One region of the Pseudoalteromonas sp. 78C3 genome, then DNA from elsewhere that is predicted to be linked to it. Evidence: predicted binding sites of a transcription regulator. Region 1 holds the regulator's gene; the other holds the start of a gene.
What was found. Region 1 encodes sigma-54, which starts transcription at its own class of promoters, with help from an activator protein. Its sites were predicted from a motif close to GTTGGCACGNNNNTNGNNT; they were not measured.
Positions count from the first base shown of each region.

Region 2: CXF76_RS15980 (DUF2726 domain-containing protein) is a predicted target of sigma-54. The motif match lies at 2,392-2,410, and genes of this name have one in related genera.

Region 1 is NZ_PJAV01000145.1:19,420-27,573, forward strand. Features, by position in the region: gene CXF76_RS10545 (calcium/sodium antiporter) at 195-1,163, shown strand; gene CXF76_RS10550 (KpsF/GutQ family sugar-phosphate isomerase) at 1,167-2,138, shown strand; gene kdsC (3-deoxy-manno-octulosonate-8-phosphatase KdsC) at 2,139-2,690, shown strand; gene lptC (LPS export ABC transporter periplasmic protein LptC) at 2,687-3,241, shown strand; gene lptA (lipopolysaccharide transport periplasmic protein LptA) at 3,231-3,776, shown strand; gene lptB (LPS export ABC transporter ATP-binding protein) at 3,773-4,498, shown strand; gene CXF76_RS10575 (RNA polymerase factor sigma-54) at 4,568-6,067, shown strand; gene hpf (ribosome hibernation promoting factor) at 6,093-6,380, shown strand; gene ptsN (PTS IIA-like nitrogen regulatory protein PtsN) at 6,385-6,837, shown strand; gene rapZ (RNase adapter RapZ) at 6,856-7,701, shown strand; gene CXF76_RS10595 (HPr family phosphocarrier protein) at 7,744-8,016, shown strand; gene mgtE (magnesium transporter) at 8,147-8,154, shown strand, end outside.
Region 2 is NZ_PJAV01000167.1:19,372-26,885, reverse strand. Features, by position in the region: gene arcB (aerobic respiration two-component sensor histidine kinase ArcB) at 1-1,180, opposite strand, end outside; gene folE2 (GTP cyclohydrolase FolE2) at 1,413-2,333, shown strand; gene CXF76_RS15980 (DUF2726 domain-containing protein) at 2,450-3,046, shown strand; gene mtnN (5'-methylthioadenosine/S-adenosylhomocysteine nucleosidase) at 3,169-3,876, shown strand; gene CXF76_RS15970 (cobalamin biosynthesis protein CobD/CbiB) at 3,877-4,821, shown strand; gene tyrS (tyrosine--tRNA ligase) at 4,918-6,117, opposite strand; gene CXF76_RS15960 (peptidoglycan DD-metalloendopeptidase family protein) at 6,440-7,514, shown strand, end outside.

The DNA.
Region 1 (8,154 bases):
GTAAGATTTTGTAATACACCCATGAAAAGGATTATAAGACTCGCTCAAAACAGCTTAACCCCGGCTTAAATTTTTAAATTAGCTGTTTAAAAGCAGCATTGTTACGTAGTTGACCTTACTCTTTTATTTATACTTTCATCTTGGCTTTTGTTACTATTCGCGCCATCCGTATTTTGTATAACTGGCTTAACACAATGGTTACCTCGTTTGTTATTTTAATTCTTGGTTTTGCAGCTCTTGTTTGGAGTGCAGACAGGTTTGTTTATGGCGCTGCGGCTCTTGCTAAAAACTTTGGTGTACCTACACTTATTGTTGGTTTAACCGTGGTAGCTATGGGCTCTTCAGCACCCGAAATGATGGTTTCAGCCTCTGCCGCTCTGGCTAACAAAACCGACACAGCGGTTGGCAATGCTGTTGGCTCTAATATTACAAACATTTTACTTGTGTTAGGTATCACTGCTCTATTTCGCCCTCTTTCAGTTTCATCAAGTACATTAAAACGTGAAATGCCATTAGTGATGCTCGTATCTTTAGCTACTTGGTATGTGTTCTCAGATAACTACTTTTCATTTAATGAAGGTGTTGCACTTTTGGTTGGCTTTATCGTATTCATCGGTGGGTTAATTATTGTATCTATGCGTGCAAAAAACCAAGATGATCCATTTGTGTCAGAAGCCTGCGACGATGTACCAAACGATGTACCTACGAAAAAAGCGGTATTTTGGTTAGTTGTCGGCATGATACTCCTACCTGTTAGTTCTCATTTTTTAATAGGTTCGGCTGTCGATATTGCTAAATACTTCGGCTTAAGCGACTTAGTCATTGGCTTAACAATTATTGCTATCGGTACTAGTTTGCCTGAACTTGCCGCTTCGGTTGCAGGTGTACTTAAAAATGAAGATGATTTAGCACTAGGTAATATTGTTGGCTCAAACATATTTAATATTCTAGCGGTATTACCACTTGCCGGTATTATTAACCCTTCAGCCATTGATCCATCATTAGTAAGCCGAGACGTATTAATTATGATTGGCGCAACACTTGCTCTTATTATTATGTCATTGAACTTTAGAGGTACCCAACGTATCAATAGAGTAGAAGGCGGCTTATTGCTAATAGCGTTTTTGGGTTACCAAGGGTATATTTTTAGTCAAGTAGGGTAAATGATGGCAACGCTAAATTTTATTGAACAAGGCCTTCGCGTTTTAGATGTTGAGCGCCAAGCACTTAGTGATATTGCACAATATGTAGATGAAAATTTTCATAACGCGTGCCAATTAATGTACGACTGCGAAGGCCGTATTATTGTCATTGGTATGGGTAAATCAGGTCATATTGGCAATAAAATAGCGGCAACCCTTGCAAGCACTGGCAGTCCAGCATTTTTTGTTCACCCTGGTGAAGCAAGTCATGGTGATTTAGGGATGATCACTAAAAATGACGTGGTTATGCTTATTTCTAATTCAGGGGAGACCAGCGAAGTTTTAAATATCATTCCGGTTTTAAAACGACTTGGTGCCAAAATGATATCGATGACTGGCAATACGCAATCAACCATGGCGACCCTTGCTAATGTACATGTGTGTATTAAAGTAGAAAAAGAAGCCTGTTCATTGGGTCTAGCTCCTACATCAAGTACCACTGCAACGCTTGCGATGGGCGATGCCATGGCAGTTGCATTATTAGAAGCTCGCGGGTTTACAGCTGATGACTTCGCGCTATCTCACCCAGGTGGTAGTTTAGGCAAGCGCTTATTACTTACTTTAAAAGATGTTATGCACAGCGGCGCAAATACACCTATTATTAGCGTTTCACAAACAGTTAAAGACGCCCTTATTGAAATGTCTGCTAAAGGTTTAGGTATGACAGCCATTGTTGATGAAAATCAGCAGCTCGTGGGATTATTTACCGATGGCGATTTGCGTCGTATTTTAGAACAAAGAATTGATATTCATACAACACAAATAGATGTTGTTATGACTAAGTCATGTACTACGGCTACACAAGATATTTTAGCCGCTGAAGCGCTTAATATTATGGAACACAAACGTATAAATGGCTTAATCGTCGTCAATGAGAAAAACCAACCTATTGGCGCATTAAACATGCAAGACCTATTAAAAGCAGGAGTATTATAAATGCAATTTGAAGAACTCTATCAACCGCTGAGCGATGATGCAAAAGCACGCGCTAAAAAAGTAAAGCTACTTATATGCGATATTGATGGTGTATTTTCTGATGGCCGTATTTATCTTGGTAATCAAGGTGAAGAGCTAAAAGCATTTAATACAAAAGATGGTTTTGGCATTAAAGCGCTTATAAACAGTGGCTTTGAAGTGGCTGTAATTACTGGTCGTCATTCACAAATAGTGCAACAACGTATGAGCAGCTTAACCGTACAGCATATTTATCAAGGCCAAGAAAATAAGCTCATTGCCTATCAAGAATTAAAAGACAAACTCAACCTTAGCGATGAACAAATTGCTTATATCGGTGATGATGGTCCTGACATGCCCGTTATGGAATTAGTCGGCTTTGCTGTTGCAGTAAATGATGCCCATCCACTTATTAAACGTTTATCACACTATGTAACGCAAATGCCTGGCGGCTTTGGTGCAGTAAGAGAGCTCACCGACTTACTTATGCTTGAAAATGGTAAAGCATTGACTACACAAGGCACTAGTTCATGAATGCAGCGCGCATAATATTAAGCGTTTTATTCATTAGCTGTATGGTTTGGCTTTGGTACCCTTATTTTACACAAACAAATATTGTGCCTCAGACTGAGCCTGAAGTTATTGCCAAGCCTGATTACATAGCCATAGAACTCAAACAAACAGCCTATGACGAACAAGGTAAAATTAGCCACAAAGTCACTGCGGCTAAAATGGAGCTATATCAACAATTAGGTTTTACGTTTTTTGAAAAACCTATTTTTACTTTATATAACGAAAAGCAAACGTGGCAAATAAATGCAGACGAAGCAACATTATACGAAGACAAACAATTAATTTTAGAAGGCAATGTGGTTGCCAAAAACTTAACCGATAACGCCATGATAGACAAAATCAATGCTGATAATATTCAGGTAGATATAAAGCTATTAACAATGCGTTCGGAGCAACCCGTTATCATCACTGGACCCAATTTAAAAATCACTGGTAAAGGCCTAGAAGCCGACTTAAAAACCGAAGTGATAAAACTAATTAACCATACGCGAACCATATATTATGACCAATAAAATATTAAAATCACTTATTATTCCTACACTTATACTAGCATTTAATAGTAGTGCTGCAGAGCAAAACACGCAACCGACTGCAAATCAAATTTCAATAAGCGCCGATAAGCAAGAAGGTCAATTAAAAGCTAATGTCGGAATTTTTGAGAAAAACGTTGAAATTATTCACGGTAACCGCCGTATCACAGCCGACCGCTTAGAAGTACATAAACGCGATGAACTTGGTGATAATAAACAATTATTAATTGCTACAGGTAGCCCTGCGCACTTTGAAGAAAAGCAATCAGATGGCACGACTATGAGCGCCAGTGCTGACGAAGTACGTTATGATGTATCTAAGCGTTTTTTAACGCTTGTTGGTAATGCACAAGTATCGCAAGCGGGACAAAAAATAAATGCTAAAAGCATTACCTACGATATAGAGCAGCAGCTAATCAGTGCCGAAAAAGATGAAAACTCAACTGACCGCGTTCACACAATTTTAGTGCCAATCGAGACTAAAAAAAGTAAAAAAAGCGACAAAGGTCAACCATGAGCACATTAAAAGCAGAGCTATTAGCAAAGAGCTATAAAGGCCGTGAAGTTGTAAAAAACGTCGGCCTTGAAGTCAAAGCTGGCAGTATTGTTGGCTTACTTGGCCCTAACGGCGCAGGTAAAACCACCACGTTTTATATGATAGTAGGACTTGTACCTAGCGACAAAGGTAAAATATCGATAGACGATAACGATATTACTCTTTTACCTATGCATAGTCGTGCTAGATTAGGCATTGGCTACTTACCGCAAGAGTCTTCAATATTCAGAAAGCTGACTGTTTATCAAAACTTAATGGCCATTTTAGAAACGCGCAAAGAGTTAAATAAACAAGCTAGAGAAGACACTCTCGATAAATTATTAGATGAATTTAGCATACAACACATTCGTGATAGCCAAGGTATGGCGTTGTCGGGTGGCGAACGTCGTCGTGTGGAAATAGCACGTGCGCTGGCAGCAGATCCTAAATTTATATTACTGGATGAACCATTTGCAGGTGTTGACCCGATTTCGGTATTAGATATAAAGAAAATAATAGAACATCTTAAAAATCGTGGGATTGGTGTATTAATTACCGATCATAACGTAAGAGAAACCCTTGATGTTTGTGAAAAAGCCTACATTGTTTCTCATGGGGAGCTGATTGCATCAGGTACTCCAGAACACGTATTAAATGATAAAACAGTACGCGATGTTTACTTAGGCGAGCAATTTAGGCTGTAACATTTACGCCATGTCTTTAAGCATCTGCTAGTATTAATTATAACAACATAAAAGGATTGTTAGAGATACATGAGGCAATCACTACAGCTGCGCATGGGCCAGCAACTTACAATGACTCCACAGTTGCAACAAGCTATTCGTTTGTTGCAACTCAGTACATTGGATCTCCAGCAAGAAATACAAGAAGCTCTCGACAGCAACCCGCTATTAGAGGTTGAAGAAGCAGACTATTCAGAAGACGCTGCTGGTAAAAACGAGCAAAAAGCAGATACAGATGACATAACTGTTAGCGCATCTGCCGATGATGCTCCAAGCGAATACGAACAAGATAGTGGTGAAGCACTTGCAAAAGACACGCTAAGTGACGACATGGCTATGGATGTTAGTTGGGATGAGTACATGAGTGCCGCCCCAGCAGCATCATCGGGTCCGATGCCTGAAGACGAATCAATATACCAAGGCGCCTCTACTGAAACGCTCCATGAGTATTTAATGTGGCAGTTACAACTAACGCCATTTAGCCCTACAGACGAAGCGATTGCTATTGCTATTGTAGAAGCCGTCGATGATTCAGGTATTTTAACACTAAGCTGCGAAGAGATTTTAGAAAGCTTCAATCAAGAAAACGAAGATGATAACGAAGTCGAACTTGATGAAATTGAAGCTGTATTAAAACGCATCCAACTGTTTGATCCTGTTGGTATTGCTGCGCGTAGCCTACAAGAGTGTTTATGTATTCAGCTTAACCAGTTTGATAAAGAAACACCTTACATTAATGAAACAAAAATGATTTTAACCGAGCATATTGATTTATTAGCTGCTCGTGACTATCGTACATTAATGAAGAAAACTAAGCTCAAAGAAGAAGAGCTTAAAGAAGTAATGACATTAATACATACTCTAAGCCCTAAACCTGCAGATACTATTGTAAGAGAAGAATCTGAGTATGTTATTCCTGATGTGTCAGTTAAAAAAATTAAAGGCCGCTGGGTTGTTGAGTTAAACCCAGACAGCATGCCTAAAATTCGTGTTAATAGCCAATACGCGGCAATGTCTCGCACTGTAAAATCCAGTGGTGACAGCCAGTTTATTCGCTCGCATTTACAAGAAGCTAAATGGTTTATTAAAAGCTTAGAAAGTAGAAACGACACGCTATTAAAAGTAACAAATTGTATTGTTAAGCAACAACAAGGCTTTTTTGAACACGGTCCTGAAGCCATGAAACCAATGGTTTTAAATGATGTTGCTGAAATGGTAGAAATGCACGAATCAACAATTTCGCGCGTAACAACCCAAAAGTATATGCACACACCCCGTGGTATATTTGAGCTTAAATACTTTTTCTCAAGCCATGTAAGCACCGAAAACGGTGGTGAATGTTCATCTACAGCAATCCGTGCGCTTATCCGAAAATTAATCGCAGCAGAAAACTCAGCAAAACCATTGAGTGATAGCAAAATAGCGGATATATTGGCTGAGCAAGGAATTAAAGTAGCGAGACGTACAATCGCAAAATACCGCGAATCTCTGGCTATTCCACCGTCAAATCAACGTAAAAGTTTGATTTAAGACGCAAAAAAAGAGGGTAATGCTTATGCAACTAAACTTAACTGGTCGTCACGTAGAATTAACCGATTCACTAAGAGACTATATTAATACCAAATTTGCGAAGCTAGAAAGACACTCTGATCATATTAATAATGTTCATGTCATTCTCGATGTAGAAAAATTAAATCAAAAAGCAGAAGCCACCATACACGTAAGCGGTGCTGAGTTATTTGCCTCTACAGAACATCAAGATATGTATGCCGCCATTGACTCGTTGATCGACAAGCTCGATCGACAAGTAATTAAACACAAAGAGAAGCTTGCTCGACACTAATATGATGAAATTAAGCTCACTTATATGCCAGGACTGCAGCAAAGCTGCGGTCCTTTTTAATAGCAAAAAAAGAATTTTAGAGTTCATTAGCGAACTTGCTCACGACAAACTTCCGTATTTACCGCAACAAGATATTCTTAATGCTTTAATGAGCAGAGAAAAATTGGGTAGTACAGGTATAGGGCGTGGCATTGCCATTCCTCATGGAAGAATGAGCGGTGCAGAAGAGCCTTTGGCTTTAGTACTCGTTAGCGAAACTCCAATAAATTTTGATGCAATCGATAATCGCCCTGTTGATATTTTCGTCGCACTCATCGTACCAGATGGCGATAACCAGCAGCACTTAAAGACTCTAGCAACCATTGCTGATAAACTAAACAACAAAGATTTTTGTAAACAGTTACGCAGTGCAAAATCAGATACTGAGCTTTACCAAGTTATTATCAATCAATCATAGTTTTATAAAGGGTGTTAAATGGAGTTAATTATCATAAGCGGCCGTTCTGGTTCTGGAAAGTCGGTTGCTTTACGCATTGTAGAAGATTTAGGTTATTATTGCGTAGATAATATTCCAGTTAACTTGCTTCCTTCATTAGTTCGCAGTGTGTCTGATAGCTACGATAAAATTGCTGTTAGCATTGATGTACGGAACATCCCTAAACAACAAGATGAATTTAACGATATTCTTGAATACTTGCCAGGCTTTGCAAACCCTACGTTATTTTATTTAGATAGCGACGATCAAACATTGATAAAACGTTTTTCTGAAACTCGTAGATTACACCCACTATCAATTGACTCGTTGCCTCTTGATTTAGCCATCAAAAAAGAAAAAGAATTACTTGATGTATTAATCACCCGCGCCGACTTTATGATAGACACGACTGATTTGAGTGTTCATCAACTCGCTGAATCTATTCGTGAAAAGATTTTAGGTAAAAAAGATAAACAACTGATTGTCACTTTTGAATCGTTTGGTTTTAAACACGGCATACCAAAAGAAGCAGATTACGTATTTGATGCACGCTTTTTACCAAATCCACATTGGGAACCTGAATTAAAACCTTTAAATGGGTTAGATCAACCCGTTAAAGATTATTTGGCCAATCACAGCATAGTGCAAAAATTCACATGGCAAATTCAAACATTTGTACAAACGTGGTTACCGCACTTAGAGCGAAATAACCGCAGTTATTTAACCATTGCCATTGGGTGTACAGGCGGACAACATCGCTCTGTATATTTAGCGCAAACTATCGGTGAAAGTTTTGCAATGACACATCCCAATGTGAAAATTCGCCATCGCGAACAAGAAAAATAATATAGCTGAATAATCACCTGTTCAGCTTAGGTAGAGTAAGTTATGCATTGTGAAGACACTTTTTTAATAAAAAACAAATTAGGATTGCACGCCAGAGCAGCCACCGTGCTTGCCCAATTGGCAGTGCAGTTTGATGCGACAATTACATTATTTCAAGATGACAAAGAAGCCGCAGGCGATAGCGTACTTGCACTAATGTTACTTGAAAGTAGCCAAGGAAAAGAAGTAAAAGTTGTATGCAAAGGCCCCGATTCTGAGCAAGCTTTACATGCTGTTGGAGAATTAATAGCACAACGTTTTAATGAACAAGAATAAACAGTTATAAAAATAATGCTCGCATTACTAATGCCCCAATTAAAACAGATATATAAAATAAATACGGTTAGTGACGCCAGTTAACTCACCTCTCCCCATAAAGTAATATAAAAATTTATAAAGGACGCCAATGCCTGA
Region 2 (7,514 bases), on a different contig from region 1:
GTAATCGAGTCGGATCGAGCTGCGCGTAAACATCAAGTATGCCATTGCGCTTAATATCAAACTCAAGCTCTTTTTGCTCTGCTATTAAGCCTGCAAAATTAACTACATCGTTTATAAAGTCTGACACATTAATAGAATTAGTTGCTATATCGAGCTGATCTCTATCTATTTTATCTAAATCTATAATATCGTTAAAAATATTACCGAGTGTTTCAGCACTCGAAAAAATAGTATTACCCCAACTACGCTGCTGCTTATTAAGCTCTGTATCTAATAACATACGCGTTAAACCAACAATGCCATTTAAAGGAGTACGTAGTTCATGGCTCAGCGTAGCAATAAACTTACCTTTGTCTTTATAGGCAGTTTCGAGCGCTTGTGCTGCTTCTTTACGGCTAGTGATATCACGACCAAAACCCAGTAAACCAATGTAGTCACCGTCATCATTTATAAAAGGTAATTTACGCAGCTCAAACCAACGTGTTTCACCATTTACTTCATAACCCACATCGATAGTCAGCGCTTTATGGCTTTGCTCTACTTCTTTATCGGTTGCTAAAACCTCAGATAAAAAATGACTCGGGAATATCTGCTCAACCGTTTTTCCTATTAGCTCACTACTTGATTTTCCCATTACCTCTTCAAACATTTTATTACAGCCGGCAAATACACCGTTGTTATCGCGGTAATAAAATAAATCGGGAGATGAATCAACGATTGAGCGTTGCAACATACTTTGTTGGGCAAGTTCTTGTTGTGTTTTTTTACGCTCAGCAATTTCTCGGCGCAGCTCTTCAATAGCGCGATGCTTGGCATGAAATGCCATTTTACGCTCATCAATTTCAATATTTAAACGGCTAATGTTGTCTTTTAGGGTTTGGTTTAAGAGTTTTTCCTGTTTGGTTGCGCTATCTAAATAAGCATACGAGGCATCTAATTGACGAATTGAATTAAGTAATACACTTATAATTAAAGGAGAAACCACAGCAGTAAAAAATACCACAGCCAAAATATCAACAAGGTGTAATTCGCCTATCGCAACATAATAAAACATGCTCGATAAAATAAGAGATACAGTTAAAAATAAAGTGTAACAAATAGCTGCGGTTTTAAATTCACCAAATCGCGTTATTGAGCTGGAAAGTACCCGAGCCCAAGGGCTCAAAGAATAATCGGTCATACGTAATTTTATCTCTTAGCTGTGTGCTTAAATATAAAGAAGGCAATGCGCATGTATAAACATACCATTTTCCCAGATTTTAGCATTTTTCTCCTACCACTACCCATGTTGTGCGATAAAAACAGAATTTTTCATGTTTGATTTTGCTCATCTCTTAAACTCATCATTTCAGCAATAAATTATTTAGTGTAAAATGCCCCGCTTTATTATCTCCAAAATACGAGTAGCGCACATGCAAACCAATATGCCAGATATAGCAGACACTGCACCCGCTTTACAAACAGGTAAATTAGACTGGGTTGGCATGGGCGAAATCGAACTGCCATTTATTTTTGAGTCACGAGACTTATCTCCAGTTACAGTAAATGCCAAAGCTCGTGCATTTGTAAATTTGCATAAAGAAGATGCCAAAGGCATTCATATGTCACGTCTATTTTTAGCACTTGACCTGCTTTCAACTGAGCAGCAAGTCAATCCGCAAACAATAGCGCAAGCACTCGATACTTTTATAACTAGCCACGAAGGGCTGAGTGATAAAGCACAAATTGAATTTAAATTTGAATTACCGCTACGCCGTAAATCACTATTAAGTGGTAAAGCGGGCTGGAAAAGCTACCCAGTTGTACTTACCAGTACAATTGAAAATAACATTATTAGCTACGAGCTAACCGTAGATGTTACCTATTCTTCAACATGCCCTTGCTCTGCAGCACTTGCACGCCAGCTTATACAAAACGCGTTTAACGAAAAGTTTAACCAAGAAACTTTAAGCCAAAAAGATGTGCACGAATGGCTAGGCACTACACAAGGCATAGTTGCTACACCTCACTCGCAGCGCTCTATTGCCAACGTAAAAGTAAAGCTTGATAGCAATATTCAAGAATTTGACGTAGTGACTCTAATAAACACCCTCGAAGCTGAACTTAAAACGCCTGTACAAGCGGCAGTAAAACGCGAAGACGAGCAAGAATTTGCCCGTTTAAATGGTCAAAATCTTATGTTTTGTGAAGATGCAGCGCGTAAAATTAAAGCCTTGCTAGATGCTGACAATTACAGCGATTACTGGCTGCAAATAAACCATTATGAATCACTCCATGCACACGATGCTGTAGCTATTGCGGTTAAAGGTATTGAAGGTGGATACAAAGCTTAATAGCTACATAGTTTTAGCTTTTACAAACAGTTGGTAATTATTTTATAACTCATACTTTTTAGGCACGTAAATTGCTTTATTTGAGCAGTGTCAATTTGTTGTTATGGAGTTACCGTATGGAATTCGCTTTATTATTAATTCTAGTATTAGTTGTCGGGGCTTCTGTTGTTGCGTCAAAATTTAATGACGATGGCGGAAACCCGTATCCTTTTACCCGCAAGCAAACTGTTTTTACGCAGGTTGAAGGCGCTTTTTTAAATCTTCTCGAGCGTGCTGTAGGCGATCAATATAAAATTGTTAGTCGCGTTAAGTTAATTGACGTTATTGACTGTAAGCAAGGTCTTTCTATTAAATCTAAACGTGCTGCTTTAGCTAAAGCTAAAAATAAGCAACTCGACTTTGTATTAATCGATAAAGAAAAACTCACTATTGTTGCGGCCGTTGACCTAGTTAACAATGCGAATAAAGATGGTCACAAAGCTCAACGCGACTGGTTTGTAAACGGTGCACTAGAGTCTGCGGGCATTCCACATATTCGTATGAAAGTTAAATCAGGCTACCGTCCTTCTGAAGTACGCGATGCAATTATGTTTAAACTTGGTAAGCCTGCAGCAACACAAACGCAGCGCCCTGTTCGTAATCGCTCACATAAGCCAGCGGTACTTTCACCTTCTCAAGCCAAAGCACAAACAACTGCTTTAGCTGAAATTTAAAAACCAAATTAAATACTCTCCTAAAAAGTATTTAAAGCGAGCTCATAAACAAGCTCGCTTTTTTGTTTTTTATTGCTAACTTCACGTATAATCAAGTGATTCAAACTCAGGAATTAAACATTATGAATGTTGGTATTATTGGCGCAATGGAGCCAGAAGTTAAAATTTTACGTGAAGCGATGCAAAACCCACAAATTTTAACTAAAGCAGGTTTCACTTTTTATACTGGTGAATTGGCTGGTAACACAGTAACACTTGTTCAATCTGGTATTGGTAAAGTAGCATCAACAATTGCAACTACCTTACTGATTGATAACTTCAAACCTGATTGCGTAATTAACACAGGCTCTGCCGGTGGATTCGATCCTTCTCTAAGTGTTGGCGACGTAGTAATTTCGTCAGAAGTACGTCATCACGATGTAGATGTTACTGCTTTTGGCTACGAAATTGGCCAAGTACCACAAATGCCAGCAGGCTTTGCAGCTCACCCTAAATTAGTTGAAGCAGCACAACAAACAATCGAACAAATCAGTGATGTTAAAACACTTGTTGGCTTAATTTGTACTGGTGACACATTTATGTGTGACCCTGTGCGTATCGATAAAGCACGCAGTGATTTTCCTACAATGCTTGCCGTTGAAATGGAAGGCGCTTCAATTGCACAAACGTGTTTTACGCTTAACACACCATTTGTTGTAATTCGCTCAATGTCTGATATAGCAGGTAAAGAGTCACCACAATCATTTGAAGAATACCTAGAAACAGCATCAATCAACTCATCTAAAATGGTTGTCGCACTTTTAGAAAAGCTAACTGCAGTGTCTCTGTAAATGCTTAGCAATATTGTTCAAAACCACTTGGACTTTATTGCCTTCATACTAGCGCTCCTTGCTGAGCGCTTTATTCCCCTTATTAGCTGGTATCATCCTAATACAGCGTTAAATGCTGTTTTTAGTGCTATTGGCAAGCGCATATACAAAAGCAAAGAACCTAAAAGCTATCAATATTTGGCAGCTATACTCGCAAGCACGCTCATTTTAAGTGTCATTCTCATTATTGTAGTGCTACTACTCGAGTTTGCTTTTTACCCTGAATTACTCGCAGGTCTTATTTTATACTTATGCTTAGAAAGTAAGAGTATTGATAAAAAAGCACTTCGCATTGCAAAGCTAACTAAACAAAATCAAAAATCGACAGCACGCGAATTACTAAAACCACTGCTTGCCCGTGAAGTTAATAGGCTTTCATCTCCTGGTATTATTAAAGCATTAATTGAAAGCTTAATACTGCGCACTGCTCGATACTATTTCGTAGTTATATTTATATTTTTAGCCTTTGGCCCTATTGCTGCCCTCGCCTATCGATTGCTTACTTTAATACAACAAGCCTGGCGTAGTGATATATCCCCAAATAGCTACTTTTTAAAACCGCTTAAAACTCTCTTGTTTATTATTGAGTATATTCCAATGCGCTTACTCGCTTTAACTATTGCAGCAAGTAGAGCGAGCAAACAAAGCATGCACTACATAAAGCATTATGGCAGACATTTTTACCAAACAAATACAGGTTGGCTACTAAGCACATGCTCTGCATCACTTGGTGTGCAGCTGGGCGGGCCTGCAGTTTATTTGGGTACTCGCTTTAATAAAATGCGTATAGGTACTGATAGACTACCTACACCCGAGGATATACCTGTAATAATTAATAGATTAAATCAGGCGCGTGTATTTTGGTTGTTAGTAATTGTAAGTATTGAAATATTAAAAGTGATTTAGTGACTATTTAGTGACTACCTCGTAACTATTTACAGACCCCAAAATACGAGCACTAAAAAACCAGCCTAGGCTGGTTTTTTAGTTTTCAAACGGTATTTAAGCTACAGTGATGTTTGCAAACTTACGTTTACCTACTTGGTAAATAGCTGTTGTGCCTTTTGCTATTTCAAGTTTGGTGTCAGTGATTTTATCTTCACCGTTAAGTTTAACTGCACCTTGCTTAATCATACGCATTGCTTCTGACGTACTAACTACTAAATTTGCTTCTTTAAGCAAGTTAGCAATTAAAATAGTATCTTCTGCGATAGTGATTGTCAGCTCTGGGATTTCATCTGGTAACGCTTTTTTCTGAAAACGCTGAATAAAATCATCATGTGCACCTTGTGCATCAGCTTCACTATGAAAACGAGCAATTAACTCTTTAGCTAGTTCTATTTTAATATCGCGCGGGTTAGTACCTTGCTCAACACGTTCTTTTTGAGCTGCAATTTCTTCAATAGAAAGCGCGCTTAATAAATCGTAATAACGCCACATTAGCACATCACTAATTGACATTATTTTACCAAACATATCGTTTGGCGCATCAGTAATACCAATATAGTTACCAAGCGACTTAGACATTTTTTGAACGCCGTCAGTACCTTCAAGTAATGGCATCATTAATACTGTTTGCGGCTTTTGCCCTTCAACTTTTTGTAGCTCACGACCCATGAGCAAGTTAAAGCGCTGATCAGTACCGCCCAGTTCAACATCTGACTCTAGTGCAACCGAATCCCAACCTTGTACCAGTGGATATAAAAACTCATGAATTGCAATTGGTTGACCGCTGCCGTAACGCTTTTTAAAGTCATCACGTTCAAGCATGCGCGCTACTGTTTGGTTAGCAGCAAGTTTTATCATACCTGCAGCGCCTAACTTTTCCATCCAAGTAGAGTTAAATGCAACAGTGGTTTTAGCAGGATCTAGAATTTTGAATACTTGTTCTTTATATGTTTCGGCATTGGCTAGTACGTCTTCGCGAGTAAGTGGTTTACGCGTTACGTTTTTACCTGTTGGGTCGCCAATCATGCCAGTAAAGTCACCAATTAAGAAAATAACCTCATGACCTAAATCCTGAAAGGTTTTCATTTTATTAATTAGTACAGTGTGCCCTAAATGTAAATCAGGGGCTGTAGGATCAAAGCCAGCTTTTATTTTTAGCTTTTTGCCCGACTTTAGTTTTTCAACTAGTTCGTCTTCAATTAATATTTCTTCTGCACCGCGTTTTATCTCTGCTAGAGCGGTTTGTAAATCCACTTTGTGTTACTCCAAAATTCTGCCTACGAAGGGGCGGACTAGTTACTTGTAATCACGGTTTAATATAGGTTTAAACCGAATATATATATGTAGCTAACATAACAAATTTCTACCTAATTAAAATAACTTTTTAAGTTATTAATGCAACTAAACAAAATGAATTGAGTCTTAGTTAGATAGGACGTTAAAAAAGGCTTCTTAACCCTGATTTTAGCGTAGTTTAAGGTTAGTTTAAATCTACAAAGCACTAGTATTCGTACATTATTAAGTATATCCTGCAATATTATGTATTTATTATCTTGACAGCAGAAAAAGGCACGTTATGGTTCACGTGGTTAACACTCTCCCAAAAAAACACAAATTGCTTATTTTAGGTTTAGTTTCTGCTATTGCCGGCTTGGCATTTCTTCCTTCTGAAAAAGCGACTGCTTCTAAAGACAATAATGCAGATGCATTAGAGATAGGCAAGCGCTATGAGTTACAAGTTAAAGTTGATGACAACGAAAAATTAACTGAGTTAAATTCAGAGCAAGCAGCAGAAAAGTTACCAGAATACGACTTTGTCGATCATAAAGTTAAAAATGGCGACAATTTAGCAATTATCTTCAAACGTGCTGGTTTTTCAGCTCAAACGCTCCATAAACTAATTAACACTAACGCAGAAACGCGCAAGCTAACTAAAATTCACCCCGGTGAAATACTTAGCTTTGCGACAGCTGAAGATGGCTCTTTGGCTCAACTGCGCTATGTGATTTCAAAAACCGATACTTTATTTGTTACCTTAAATGAAGAAGGTAACTACGATACAGCTATTGATAGTAAAGAAATTGAAACGCTAACCAAAACCGCTGGCGGCGAAATATCTAACAACTTTTGGACTTCAGCAATAGCGGCAGGTTTAAGCGAACGTCAAATAATGAACTTTGCTGACATATTTGGTTGGGATGTTGATTTTGCAAACGACATTCGTAAAGGCGATGTGTTTGGCTTAATTTATGAGTCTCATTATGTTGATGGCGAGTTTATTGGTACCGGTAAAATTATTGCCGCTGAATTTGTAAACCAAGGTCAGCGCTTTGCAGCGATTCGCCATACCGACGGCAATTTTTATACGCCTGAAGGGCGTAGCATGAAAAAAGCATTTTTACGTGCACCTGTAAGCTTTAAGTATATTAGTTCGAGCTTTAATCCTCGTCGCTTACACCCAGTTACTGGGCAAGTTAGAGCGCACCGTGGTATCGACTTTGCAGCACGCACTGGCACACCGGTGGTTGCATCAGGTAACGGTAAGGTAGTTAAAGCGGGTTACAGCAAGTACAACGGTAACTACGTATTTATTAGCCATGGCACACAATATGTAACTAAGTACTTACACCTAAATAAGAAACTAGTTAAAA